One region of the Peptococcus niger genome, then DNA from elsewhere that is predicted to be linked to it. Evidence: a T-box and tRNA genes for the amino acid it is inferred to sense, from the RefSeq annotation. Region 1 holds a T-box; the other holds one or more tRNA genes.
What was found. The T-box of region 1 lies ahead of ileS (isoleucine--tRNA ligase). A T-box ahead of a tRNA ligase gene usually reads a tRNA of that ligase, here a tRNA-Ile.

Region 1 (6,972 bases):
TCGGTACCCGTCCGGCAATGGTCGGCAAACCGGATACGACAATATCCGTCGCTTCAAAACAAGGCCTTGCCTGACGCACCGCAGGTCGTGAATAATTGTAATCCACCAGCTCTCCAACACCCAAGTCTTGGGCCAGAACATCCGCAAAAAGATCAACCGTTTTTTTCGTTGTATCGGTGCCTGTAAAATAAAACTTCACAATCCGCATTGACCATGGCCTCCTTCTCCTGCCGCTCCATCTTCGATAAGGTCAGTATACTACAAACCGCTTGCTTTGGCTTAAATGGGTCCCGTTAAATAAGACGTCAGCAGCTGAAACTATGACGTCTGACGACGCCCACCGATGACCTCTGCCACAAAGGCCCCGCCTAAAATAAAAACCGCACCGGGAATTTGAAGGGCGTATAATTTTTCACCCAAGAGAAGCGCAGACAAGAAAAGGGCGGTCAAGGGTTCCAAGTATCCCAGTACAGCAATCGACTGCGCCGGCAGGCGGTTGATTGCCGAAAAGTATAAGAGGCAGGCAAAGCCGGTGCTGATTACACCCAAGAAGAAAATCCAGGGCCAATCTGACGGCGCAATGGAAAAATCGAAAGCACTCCGCACCGCCATAAAGGTGCAGACAGTGACCAAGCCTGCCAACAGCTGTACTTGCGTGTTGGCCAGTCCCGACAGGTCCTTGGCCTGCTTGTTGGCAATCACCATCAGCGCATAAGTGACCGCCGACAAAAGGCCGCAAGCCACGCCCCACCAATCGCCGCCAAAATTCAATTCGGTGCCGTTGATCAAGCAAACGCCCAAAAAGACAACTGCAAAAGCGGAGCACTTCAACCGCGTCAGGTGTTCCTTAAAAATCAAGGGCGATAGTGCCATCACCAGCACCGGGCCACAGGCATAAAGCAAGGAGGCAATGCCCACGCCTACACGGTCAAAGGCCTCGTATAGAAACAACCAGCTGACACCCATGGCCATCCCGGACAGGGTGACGTATAGAAGGTCTTTTGGGTACCGTATGAGTTCCCGTCCCTGGCGCCTTAAGAAGATAATCGTTAACAGGAAAAGGCTCCCCAAAGATAAACGGAAAAACACAATGGTAATGCTCGATTGCGCGATATGACTGGCGATAATGCCATTGCAACCAAACATAATAACAGAAAGCAAGTATAGAAAATAAGCTCGCCGCAGGTTCATCCTACCACCTCTTTCACTTCCCCTTTTTGCTGATCCTCCACAAAACCCTTGACCTCTACCAAGTCCACATCCTTTGTCTAAAAAAGCACGCTTATCAAATTCATCACATCGAATTTAACAAGCGTGCAAAGATAGGCTTAGCAAAAGCCGGTTTATCTCTTAAAAGCAATCGACGCAGTCAATTAGGCCTCTTCGTTTGTCAACACGTCAGCGCAACGATCGCAAAGGTCCGGGTGGTGATGGCCGACCGTCGTGCTGTACTTCCAACAGCGGGGACATTTTTCCCCTTCAGCAGGAAGAACCTGTAGGGTCAGGCCGGGAAGGAGATCGCTTGTCCACACGTCCCCGTTAACCGCTTCGACCATCTCAGCCTGGCTAACCAGGAGAAAATCTGCCAAATCATCGCCTAAAGCAGCAACATCTTGACGATAAACCGCCGTTTCACCGGTGAGGGCAAAAACAACTTTGGCGTCTAATGAATTGCCGATGGTTTTGTTTTGACGGGCCTCTTCCAAAGCTTTGGTGATTTCATTTCGGAAAGCAATGAGACGTTCCCAGTGCGAGGCAAAATCCTCGGAAACCGCCGGTGCCTGAACTTGCGGCCAGTCCATCAACTGAACGCTTTGCGGTTTATCCGCAACCGGCAAATAGCGGAAGACCTCTTCTGCCGTAAACGACAAAATGGGAGACAGGATGACATCCAAGGCCAGGGTGATATCGTATAAAACGGTCTGAGCGCTGCGACGATTTTTGCCATCCGTTTCATTAGCATACAGCCGGTCCTTGATGATGTTCAGATAAAAGGCCGATAAATCAATGGTGCAGAAATTATGCACCGCGCGATAAACTTGATGGAATTCATAATCCTCATAAGCCTTCTGCGCGTCCGCAATAATATCTTGCAGGCGCAGCATGGCCCATTTGTCCAAATTCGTCAGGTCATCCACGGCAACGCGATGCACCGACGGATCAAAGTCAGACAGGCTGCCCAACATAAACCGGAAGGTGTTCCGGATTTTCCGGTAGGCTTCACTGATCTGTTGCAGGATACCCTTGGAAACGGAGACATCGCCACGGTAATCTGCTGAAGCCACCCAAAGGCGTAAAATATCCGCCCCTTGCTGGTTGATGACTTCCAAAGGATCAACCCCATTGCCCAGAGACTTACTCATTTTCCGCCCTTGCTCGTCAACCAAAAAGCCGTGGGTCAACAATTGACGATAGGGTGCTTTGCCATTAACGGCAACCGAGGTACACAGGGAGGAGTTAAACCAACCCCGGTGCTGGTCGCTGCCTTCCAAATACAGGTCGGCCGGCCAGGACAATTCAGGACGCCGACGCAGCACCCCTTGATGGGTACTGCCTGAGTCAAACCAAACATCCATGATGTCCGTTTCTTTTGTAAAATGCCTACCGCCGCAAGCCGGGCAGGTGTAATTTTCCGGCAATAAGTCCTTCGCCTCATGGTTGAACCAAACATTCGCCCCATCTGCACGGAACAAGTCTTGCAAGTGGCTAATGGTCTCGTCATTGATAATGATTTCACCACAATCATCACAATAGAAGGCCGGGATGGGAACGCCCCAAATGCGTTGGCGGGAAATACACCAGTCGCCGCGGTCGCGAATCATATTATAAATGCGTTCTTTACCCCAGGCCGGCGTAAAGCGAATATCATGCTCAATGGCATCCAATGCATCTTGACGGAAGCCGTCAATGGAGGCGAACCACTGGGGGGTGGTGCGGAAAAAGGTCGGCGTTTTGCAGCGCCAACAGAGCGGATACTGGTGGCTGATGGTATTTTGATAAACCAGCATATCCCGGTCGACCAAATCCTTTAAAATCGCTTTGTTAGCGGTTTTCAAGTCCATGCCTTCAAAAGCACCGGCTTCAGCGGTCATGTAGCCCTCATCATCCACCGGGGATAAAATGGTCAAGCCATATTTCTGGCCAATGCCAAAGTCTTCCATCCCATGCCCGGGTGCCGTATGAACACAGCCGGTACCGGCATCGGTCGTGACGTGGGTCCCCAGGGCAACGATCCCTTCATCACCGCCGTAAGGGGTCATATACTGCATGTACTCCAGTTCGCTGCCCTTAAAGGTCTTCAAAATCTCCGGCTTTTCAGCGCTTTCAATGGTCTTGAGGACATCCTCTAAAAGGTCTTTTCCAATCAAATATTTCCGCTTGCCCAGCTGGACCAAATGGTAGTCCAAATCCGGATGCAAGGTCACGGCACGGTTGGCCGGCAGGGTCCAGGGGGTTGTTGTCCAGATTAAAATGTAGGCATCCGTTTTATCAAAATGGCCTTTGGCATCGGTAATTTTAAAGGCAACATAAATTGACGGCGACGTTTGCTCGCCATATTCAATTTCAGCTTCAGCCAAGGCGGTGTGGTCATGGGGGCACCAGTGAACCGGCTTGCTGCCCTTATAAATATAGCCTTTCTTTGCCATTTCACCGAAAACACCGATTTCTTCGGCCTCAAAATCCGGCGACAGGGTCAGATAAGGGTGGTCCCAATCACCACGCACGCCCAAACGTTTGAATTCATCCCGTTGAATGTCCACAAATTTAAGCGCGTAATCACGGCAGGCATCACGGAAGGCAACCGGGTCGCTGTTTTTCGCATCCAAGCCGACGTTCTCAATGGCTTTCAATTCAATCGGAAGGCCATGGGTATCCCAGCCAGGCACATAGGGGGGCAAATAGCCTTGAAGGCTCTTTGACTTGTTGATCATATCCTTTAAGACCTTATTCATCGTATGGCCTAAATGCAAATGGCCATTGGCATAGGGCGGGCCATCGTGAATGATAAACTTCTCATGTCCGGCATTTTTGGCCATCACCAACTTATTCAAATCAATGTCTTCCCAAAACTTTAGGGTATCCGGCTCTCTTTTGGCCAAATTGCCTCGCATGGGGAAGTCTGTTTTCGGCAAATTCAAGGTATTGCCGTAAGCTTTTTCTTTTTCACTCTTCGCCATATGAACACCTCTTCCATAAAATAAAAAATCGCCCCTCAAAAGGGACGATTTAACTCGCGGTACCACCCTCATACCGTTTAATCAACGGCACTCGACTATTGTATAACGCCAATAAAACGGCTTCCCTACTCAATCGTTCAGGTCGCAGCTCAAGGAGGATAAGCAAGCAGGTCGGCTCTCTGCCTTCCACCACCGCAGAGTCGCTGTAGCCGATAAACTCTTACTCCTGTTCCCATCAATGCTTTGTTCTATAATAGTCAATTGATATGCGCTTGTCAACACTTATAAGTACAGTTCAATGAGAAGTTTTCGGTTGTCCTTTTTAGTGACACCGGTAATCTCTCCAATGCGAATCCGCCCCTGGCCCCGCACGGCCAATAAATCGCCCGGCTGCAGCAGCTGATGGCTACGCCATTCCACATCATGATTGATGCGGACGCGGCCCGCTTCAATCAATTCATTGCACTGGCGGCGCGACAAGTGAAAGGCCTTGGCCATAACCGCGTCCAGACGCATACCGGGGACAATAATTTCCACCGTTTCCGTCTTTACCTCCGGCGCAAGCCAGGTTGAAAGATCGCGCGGTTTAATTTGTACCGGGACATGGCGTACCCGCAAATCTGCCAGGGCTAAATAAGAAGTCAGGTCTGCATCAATAAAAAATTCGCATCCCCCGTCACGCACCAAAATATCCCCCATTTTATCCCGGGTAAATCCCAGCGATAAAATGGCGCCCAGGTAGTCGCGATGATCTGCTTTTAAATATTTTACCGGACCGTCTAGAGCCATGAGCTGAATGTTAAAATCCTCATCTGTAATATCTTCCAGCATAGAAAAAGCCAAGCGAACCCGCTCGGCTCCTTCCCAGCCTCCCCAAAGGCGGGTGTATAGATCTGTTTGGCGCAGCATCGGTAAAAAATCTTCTGCCTGTTCACGTGGCATAAAATCGGTAATAACCGGCTGCCAGGTTTTTTGCGCCTGATGCATCAGATCCTGTAGTCGGCGCAGCTTGACTTCATCACTCATAAGGACGACACCCCGTAAATCAGCTGCAAAAGAATTTGATTCACTGCAATGCGCGCAAAAGCGACCAGCATATAAGCAATCAATGGCGTAAAGTTCAAGGGCGCCAAGAAGGCAGCCGGCATAAAACGCTCAATCAAGCGAAAGAAGGGGTCTGTCAAATCACCGATAAAGGTTACAATACGGCTGCTTTGATCAATCGGCAACCAGGTCATAAAGGCACGAATAACAATCATAATCTGGTAAAGACGAAAGGCCAAGTTTACCGCATCATAAAATATAGTTCCAAAAGTCAATTTTTCACCGCTTCTCTATTGAGATATTTTCAAGGTTTGAGCATAGCTTGCCATCACCGCATCAATCAAACCACTACGTACACCGGCTTTCTCCATGGCGCAAATACCGGCAATGGTCGTGCCGCCGGGAGAGGTCACCTTATCCTTCAGACAGGCCGGGTGAGCCCCGTCTTGAAGGGCCAATTCGGCAGATCCTTTCATGGTTTGGGCAGCAATTTCATAACTGACGGCCCGAGGTATCCCAAGCGCTACCAGCGCATCTGAGCAGGCTTCCAAAATTTGAAAGAAAAAGGCCGGCCCACAGCCATTAACCGTCCCGGCCTTGTCCAGGCTCGCTTCATCCAGGATAACCGTCCGGCCGATGGTCGTCAAAAAACCTTCTGCCCACTTGATGTCCCCGTCGTCAAGACCCGGATTGGGCGCCATAATGCTCATGGAGGCGCCTACGGATGCAGCCACATTAGGCATGACCCGGATCAAGCGGTCATGTCTCACCAGCTCAGCTAAACGCGCCAGCGGTGTCCCGGCCAAAATGGACAGCACCAAGGGGGTGGCGTGCGAACTGCGCAAATCTGCCGCTACAGCCTCCAACTGTTGAGGCTTGACAGCCAGTACGACGGCATCGCTGGTCTCATACAAAGCGGCATTATCCGGCATAAAGGTCAGGCCCCATTCTTCTGCAAAAGCGCGCCCATGTGATTCATTGCGTTGGGAAAAAGCGATGGCATAATCCGCTCCATCGCTTAAAACGGCTTTAATCATGGCTTGTGCCATAGCGCCGCAGCCTATAAATCCAAGCTTCATAATTTAAAAATCACCCTTGCCCCGCTGATGATTGACCCATTCGGCAATGGTCGGTCCATAATCTCCGTCATTTAAACTGCCGCGCAATTCGTTTTCCAGGCTTACTGATGGCGGAACCGCTACAAAAATAGCCCCTCGGTCATTGATTTTTTGGATGGACCCGTTCAAGGCAAAAATAGCCCCACTGACGAAGTTAACAATATTGACCGCTTCCTCCACCTGGCATTCATGCAAATCGAAAACAACAACACGATTGTCCAAAAGGTAGCGCGTAATCGTCTGCGCTTCTTCAAACCGCATCGGCTGCAACAATACAATTTTCATATCATCACCACCGCTGTAAGAGGCCTCTTCCGTTGCAATGGGAAAGCTCTCCCGGAAGCGGCTGACCGGCGAAAAGCGACGTTCTTCTGTCTGGACCGGCGCATCATACGATTCGTAATAGTCGTTATGATAATCGTCTTCCAATTGTGCGTTTTCATCTTCTGCGTCTACAAAACCCACAAGATCCAATAATTTTTTACCTATAGCCATGCTCTGACCCCCAAGTTATTTCTTTCCGAAAATAGCGCTTCCGATGCGTACCATCGTAGCTCCTTCTTCAATAGCAACGTCATAATCACCACTCATCCCCATGGACAAATGGGTCATTGATACATTTGGTATTTCTA
Region 2 (6,972 bases), on a different contig from region 1:
CATCCTCAATTGCATTGATATACCGGTCTAAATTTTGATGCCCAGCTTCTTCAGATGATGCCGCCGGCGCATCCATTTCAAGGGCCGAGTCCAAATCAGAAACTTTAGTGATGGTCATAATCATGCTTTCCCCGGAAATCGGATAAGCTTCAACCATCAACTGGCTGTCTTGGCGCACCTCAAAGCCGCAATCTTTATTGGCTTTTTCCAAGATCTCCTGAAACAGTTCTTGGGCTTGAGGATTATAAGGGGCCAAATCCCATTTTTTTAGAGCCCGCAAATTCAAGTCTTCCTGGCTAATAATAATTTGCAGCTTATCGTCGCTTAAACGTTTAAATTTCATTACGGACACCTCCAAGGAGACTGTCAAGTTTGATTATCCCTAGTATATCTGCGAAAAATTACTTGTCAAGACATTTTATGCCTTATTTCAAACCTCTTCTCGGCGCGCAAAGGGCAATTGCGCCTGAGCATTCAATCTCAAGTCGCTGGTTTCGCCGCGAAGCGCCTGATAATACGCCGCCGTGCCAATCATGGCGGCATTGTCCGTACAATAGGACAGAGGCGGGCAATAAAAGGTCATCCCCCTGGCCGCGCAACCACTTGCCAAGGCCTCGCGTAAAGCGCTGTTGGCAGCTACACCGCCGGCCAAGAGCAGGGTCTGAATCTGCTCCTTTTCTGCTGCGGCAAAGGTTTTGTCACAAAGGGCATCGACCACAGCCGCTTGAAAGGAAGCGGCCACATCGGCAACATTGATGGTCTTCCCCTTCATTTTTTCTTGGTTCAAATAATTCAACACCGCGCTCTTTAAGCCACTAAAACTAAAATCATAGGGGTTATCCAAATGGGCACGAGGAAAGGCAATGGCCTCTGGGTTCCCCTGGCGCGCTAAGCGATCAATCTCCGGCCCACCCGGATAGGGCAAGCCCAGGGCCCGCGCCACCTTGTCGAAGGCCTCACCGGCCGCATCATCTTTGGTCTGCCCCAGGGTCATATAATCCCCATGTTCCTGTATTTTTAAAATATTGGTATGGCCACCGCTGACCACCAAGCATAGGGCCGGCAGCTGAATATCCGGATTGGCCAAAAAATTGGCATAAATATGCCCTTCAATATGATGTATACCCAAAAGCGGTTTTTTTATTGCATAGGCCAAGGCTTTTGCCGTTGAGACGCCAACCAGGAGGGCCCCTACCAAGCCGGGTCCGTAGGTCACGGCAACGGCGTCAAGCGCCTGAAAAGACAGCCCTGCCTCTTCCATAGCTGCATCTATCAAGGCATTGATGTAGGTTATATGTTGGCGAGAAGCCACTTCCGGTACAACTCCCCCAAACTTCTGGTGAATCCGAATCTGGCTGCTGACCACATTGGCTAAAATGTCCTTACCGTCACGAACGACAGCTACCGCCGTTTCATCACAGGACGACTCAACGGCTAATATCGTCATACTCATCTTGCATCTCCCGTTCATAGATATAGGCGTCCACATCGCCGTAATATTTTTTCCGCACAGACCGGCGTACAAAACCATTTTTTTCATACAAGCCAACCGCAGCAGCATTTGTTGCAGCCACTTCCAAAAAAAATTTCAGAACGCCTTGCTGATAAAGCTGCGCCATACCAGCTTTCAGCAAGGCCTCACCATAACCGTTTTGCCTGTAGTCCGGCAAAACGGCCAAGCGCCACAACTCGCCCTCATCCAATACATACTGAAAAAGAACATAACCAACGGGCTGGTCCCCATCATAGGCGGCCAGCGCCAAATGGCTGTCTTCTGCCGCTAAGGCTGGGCCAAGACTGGCAGACCCCCATGGCTGGACAAAGGTTTGCGCCTCTATTTCTGCCAAAACCGGTCCGTCCTGGTCAGTGCAAATGCGTAGGTCAATCATACAGGCACTCGCCTGGATGAGATTTTTCCCAGTTTAAGACGGCCTCTGATTGTCGCAGATAATACGGTTCAACCGTCAAATAGCTCTTGCCCTTACCCACCTTTAGATCTGCTTCGGCCAGTTCCGCCAAAACGCCGGCACGAACATACCGGTTTAGTCCTTGGGCAAACAAGGGCTTTCCGGTCCATTGAGCGGTAATTGCTTCCGCATAAACATCGACGCCGTCCCCGCAAAAAAGAACATTCGGCGCTTCAAATAAGCCTGCCAGCAATTCACTTAAGGCAACTGCTTGCGGTTGCGATTGGCGATAGATGCGGTCGCCGTCAGCCTTGTAGACACAGGTATAAACTTCCTTCCGGCGGGCATTTAAAATTGGGCAAATGATGCCCATGTGGGGAACCTGGCCGGCCGCTAAAACATCCAGCGTGGTCTTAACGACAATGGGCACCTGCAGCCCTTGGGCCAAGCCCTTTGCCGTTGCCAATCCGATCCGCAGCCCGGTAAAGGAGCCCGGCCCACAGGTGGCTGCAAGGCCTTCGATTTCCGCAATATCAATACCACTCAGGGTCAAGGCCCGGTCAACCATAGGCATCAACTGTTCCGAGTGGGTCAAACCGGTGTTGAGGGTGACTTCCGCGCAAATTTTCCCAGCGGCCAAAACCGCCACAGATGCTGTATTAACAGCCGCGTCCAGCGCCAAAATTCGCATCACTTGTCCCTCCTTTGCAAAATATCCGCATGGCCCTGTACCTGGTAAGTCAGCTCACGCCCTGCACCGCAATAGCTTAGGGTCAGGATTAGGGCGTCTTCCGGCAAGTAGCCTTCCAAGCGCTCCGGCCATTCAACCACCGTCACCCCGTCTCCTTCAAAGAGCTCAGGAAGGCCCAAATTTTCAGCCTCTGCCGGATCTTCTAGCCGATAAGCGTCAATATGATATAGGGGCAGACGCCCGCTGTGATATTCTGAAATAATAACAAACGTAGGGCTAGTGACCTCTTCTATGACACCTAAGCCCTTAGCCAAGCCCTGGGTCCAGGTGGTTTTCCCGGCGCCCAGGTCACCCTTGAGCAAGATAACATCGCCGGGCCGCAAAACTGCGGCCAAATCTTGTGCCACTGCGCGCATTTCAGATGGATTGGATAATTGCATAAATGCCTCCTATAAAAAAGAGGTGTTTCAGTAAACTGAAACACCCTTATCATGGGCCCACCTGGCATCGAACCAGGGACCGCCCGGTTATGAGCCGGATGCTCTGCCGCTGAGCTATAGGCCCGTATTACGGGGACTGGCCCCGCAAATGCAATAAAAATTATAACAAGTCTAAAGATACTAGTCAAGGTAATCCTTTAACTTACGGCTACGACTGGGATGCCGTAGTTTGCGCAAGGCTTTGGCCTCAATTTGGCGAATACGCTCACGGGTCACGCCAAATTCCTGGCCCACTTCTTCTAAGGTGCGCGAACGGCCATCGTTCAAACCAAAACGCAGCCGCAGAACTTTTTCTTCACGTGGTGTTAAGGTTTCCAGAACTTCTTCCAGCTGCTCTTTAAGCAATATATAACTGGCAGCTTCATCAGGGGCCTGCGCCTCTTCATCTTCTATGAAATCACCCAGGTGGCTATCTTCTTCTTCACCGATTGGGGTTTCAAGGGAAACCGGTTCCTGAGCCACTTTTTGAATTTCACGAACGCGTTCAGGCGTTAATTCCATAATTTTCCCGATTTGTTCCGGCGTGGGATCTGTCCCCAACTCTTGCAGCAATTGGCGCGATACCCGCACCAGCTTATTGATGGTTTCAACCATGTGCACCGGAATGCGAATGGTCCGTGCCTGGTCAGCAATGGCCCGAGTGATGGCCTGACGAATCCACCAAGTGGCATAGGTGCTAAACTTAAAGCCCTTGGTGTAGTCAAATTTTTCAACGGCCTTTAAAAGCCCCAGATTTCCCTCCTGGATCAGGTCCAAAAAGAGCATCCCGCGCCCGACATACCGCTTGGCAATGCTGACCACCAACCGCAAATTTGCTTCCGCCAGTTCATTTTTAGCGGTCACATCACCATCCTGCATGCGTTTGGCCAGTTCAACCTCTTCTTCAGCCCGCAACAAGGGAACCCGGCCTATTTCTTTTAAATACATCCGTACCGGGTCATCAATACCCACATCATCCGGAACGCTTAAATCAATCTCAACTTCCTTGGATTCTTTCTCTTCGTCTTCAAGGGCAGCTGCGTCCGGCTCTTCATCCGGATGCTCCATCTCCTCGCCATCTTTAAGATCCACGCCAAATTGATTAAGCTGTTCAAAGAGCATGTCCATTTCTTCCGTAGACAGCTCCATCTTTTCTAAAGCGTCTCCGATTTCCTCGTAAGTGAGTTCACCTTTTTTCTGACCGAGCGCCAAAAGTTTGGAAATCGCATCACTTATTTTATCGGTATTTTTGCGTTCCTTTTTTACATCCGGCATAAACTAGGTCTCCCTTCTCGGCCCATCTTCCAATAATTTTTTCTCAATCAGCAACGCCTCCAGCTGATCCAATATTTCACGCGTACAGTCATCGTCCCCATCCGGACAACGGTTTAATGCCTGCAGCCCCCTTGCATATTGTGCTTCCAAGTCAGCTAATCTCTGCTCTGTCAGCAATTGATTAAAGTGTCGGTCTTTTTTCTCCGACGGGATATGTGCCTCAAGATAGGCCAAGGCATTCGCCAAGCCTTCGGAAAACCGGGCGTCAAGAGCGCCGACCGACACTTGTCCGTATTTTTCATATCCTGCTCTCAATGTTTGATATAAACTTTTTGCGTCATTATCAAACAAAGAAGCATCTCCACAAGAAGCCACAGATGAAAAATTTTTCGGATTATCCACCAAATAAGCCAAAAGCAGCCATTCACGACCTGTGATAACCGGTTTAGGCAGTTCATCTGGCAGCGCCTCTTCCGGTTCAGAAGGCCGCCGACGTTGATACCGATGGCTATAGCGGTACTCTTCTTTCACCACTTGCTCGGATAAGTCTAAAAAGTCTGCAATGATGCGAAAAGCGTGGTCTTTTTCTGCCGGCGTCCGATAGTGGTCCACAGTTGGCAAAATTTCCGCCAATAGATGCATCTGCACTTCAATACGCGATAAATCGGCCTGGTCCGCCAAGGCCTGCAAGCGGAAGGACAAGCCTTCCGGCGCCGTTTCCACAAGGGCTTCAAAGGCTGCCTTCCCTTGCGCCGCTAAAAATTCATCCGGATCCTGACCCTTTGGAAAACGCAGCACGCGAACCCGTCCGCCAAGTGTTTCAATCCGCTCAATGCTTTTTAGGGTGGCACGAATGCCCGCTGCATCGCCGTCAAAGGCGGTTACGAACTGATAGGTGTACCTCAGCAGCCGCTTGATTTGCGCATCGGTCAGCGCTGTGCCTAAGGGAGCCACCGCATTGTCAATGCCGTTTTGATGGCAGGCCAGGACATCCATATAGCCTTCCACCACCACAACCCGGTCCTTATCCCGGATGGCATCTTTCGCCAGATACAGCCCATATAATTCTGAGCCCTTATGGTAGAGGGAAGTTTCTGGAGAATTCAGGTACTTTTGAGGCGCCGCATCTTTTTCCAAAATGCGCCCGCCAAAAGCGACAACGTGACCCTGGGCATTGCGAATTGGAAAGATCAACCGATCGCGAAAGCGGTCATACAAGTTTCCTGTTTTCGCGCTGCGCCCGCTTAAGCCGAGCTGGATCAACTCATCGGCGCTGACCCCCTGACGCTGTAGCGCACGGGTCATATGGTCCCAGCCGGGCAAGCAAGCGCCCAATTCAAACCGCTCCTCAATGGCCCCTTGAACGCCGCGGCCTGTTAAATAATCGCGGATGACCGGCGACCGGCCATCGGCCAAAACCGACCGATAGAAGCGACAGGCTTTTTCATTGACTTCTTCCAAACGTTTGCGTTGGCGCAAGGCCGCTTTCTTTTCCGGACTCATGTCAGGCTCCGGAACCGCGACACCGGTTTCCTTGGCCAAGCGTCGCACCGCCTGTGGAAAACTAAGGTGCTCCATTTCCATCAAGAATTTGAAGGCATTCCCCCCGGCCCCACATCCGAAGCAATGAAAAATCCGTTTTTGGGGGGACACCGAAAAAGAAGGCGTCTTTTCATTATGAAAGGGACAAAGGCCCGTAAAATTGGCACCGCTGCGTTTTAAGGATACATAACGAGAAATAAGCGCCACAATATCAACGCGCTCACTGACTTCATCAATGATTTCCTGGGGAATCAGTCCCCGATTCTCCGACACGATGAGTCCCCCTCTCGGTTTTTGCCGTGAAAAAATCTCCGCAGGACAGGCCTCCGGAGAAGTTATCCACTTCACCTTTATCATTGGTAAAGTATTATTTTAGCATACATTTTAGGTTTTCACAACTGTTTCCGCTAGAGGCCGATAAAAGAACGCGGCAAGGTCAGATCCTTGAAAAGCGCAATGCAAAAATTATCCGTCATACCGGAAATATAATCGGCCACCCCTTGCTCCCGGCCATCCAAGGCCGCCAGCTGCTGGTAAAAGGTGGGCATCTTTTCCGGATGCTTCATATAATAGGAGAAGAGAAAATCCACCACAAAGCTGGCCCTCTCCCTTTCTTTTTGGCAAACGTCACCGGTATAGACCGCCTTGAACAAAAAAGCCCGCAGCCCGGTAAGCGCCCGATGAACAGGCTCACTGAATGAAAGCTTTGGCAATCCGCCATCCGGCCTAAAATCCAAGTGTAAGCCCTCTTGGACCAGGTCTTCCACTAGGGTAGTCAGCCGTTCCGACAGGCTGTGCCCCAATACATTGGTATAGGCGTCAGGCAGGTCGGCCTCGCTTAACAAGCCTGCCCGGACGGTATCGTCAATATCGTGTTGCACATAGGCAATTTTATCCGCAAAACGGATAATTTGCCCTTCCAGAGTCATCGCCTCTCCGGCAGCTGAAAAGCCACTGTGGTGCAGCACCCCGTCTAAAACTTCCTGAGTAAGGTTTAGACCCCGGCGGTCACCGTGTGCCTCTATGCGTTTTAAAACGCGCAGGCTGTTTTCATTGTGCTTAAAGCCTGTTTTTATGC

Region 2: it has a tRNA-Ile gene. The T-box ahead of ileS (isoleucine--tRNA ligase) is inferred to sense a tRNA for this amino acid. The anticodon was not compared.

What each region holds. Positions count from the first base shown of each region.
Region 1 is NZ_FNAF01000001.1:269,028-275,999, forward strand. It holds gene BLQ16_RS01415 (4Fe-4S binding protein) at 1-208, opposite strand, end outside; gene BLQ16_RS01420 (DMT family transporter) at 319-1,191, opposite strand; gene ileS (isoleucine--tRNA ligase) at 1,374-4,178, opposite strand; T-box leader at 4,216-4,426, opposite strand; gene BLQ16_RS01430 (YlmH family RNA-binding protein) at 4,461-5,204, opposite strand; gene BLQ16_RS01435 (YggT family protein) at 5,201-5,497, opposite strand; gene proC (pyrroline-5-carboxylate reductase) at 5,513-6,301, opposite strand; gene BLQ16_RS01445 (cell division protein SepF) at 6,305-6,835, opposite strand; gene BLQ16_RS01450 (YggS family pyridoxal phosphate-dependent enzyme) at 6,851-6,972, opposite strand, start outside.
Region 2 is NZ_FNAF01000012.1:23,221-30,192, reverse strand. It holds gene BLQ16_RS08135 (adaptor protein MecA) at 1-343, opposite strand, end outside; gene tsaD (tRNA (adenosine(37)-N6)-threonylcarbamoyltransferase complex transferase subunit TsaD) at 431-1,471, opposite strand; gene rimI (ribosomal protein S18-alanine N-acetyltransferase) at 1,428-1,889, opposite strand; gene tsaB (tRNA (adenosine(37)-N6)-threonylcarbamoyltransferase complex dimerization subunit type 1 TsaB) at 1,882-2,598, opposite strand; gene tsaE (tRNA (adenosine(37)-N6)-threonylcarbamoyltransferase complex ATPase subunit type 1 TsaE) at 2,598-3,038, opposite strand; tRNA gene BLQ16_RS08110 (tRNA-Ile) at 3,091-3,162, opposite strand; gene rpoD (RNA polymerase sigma factor RpoD) at 3,219-4,352, opposite strand; gene dnaG (DNA primase) at 4,356-6,167, opposite strand; gene BLQ16_RS08095 (deoxyguanosinetriphosphate triphosphohydrolase) at 6,302-6,972, opposite strand, start outside.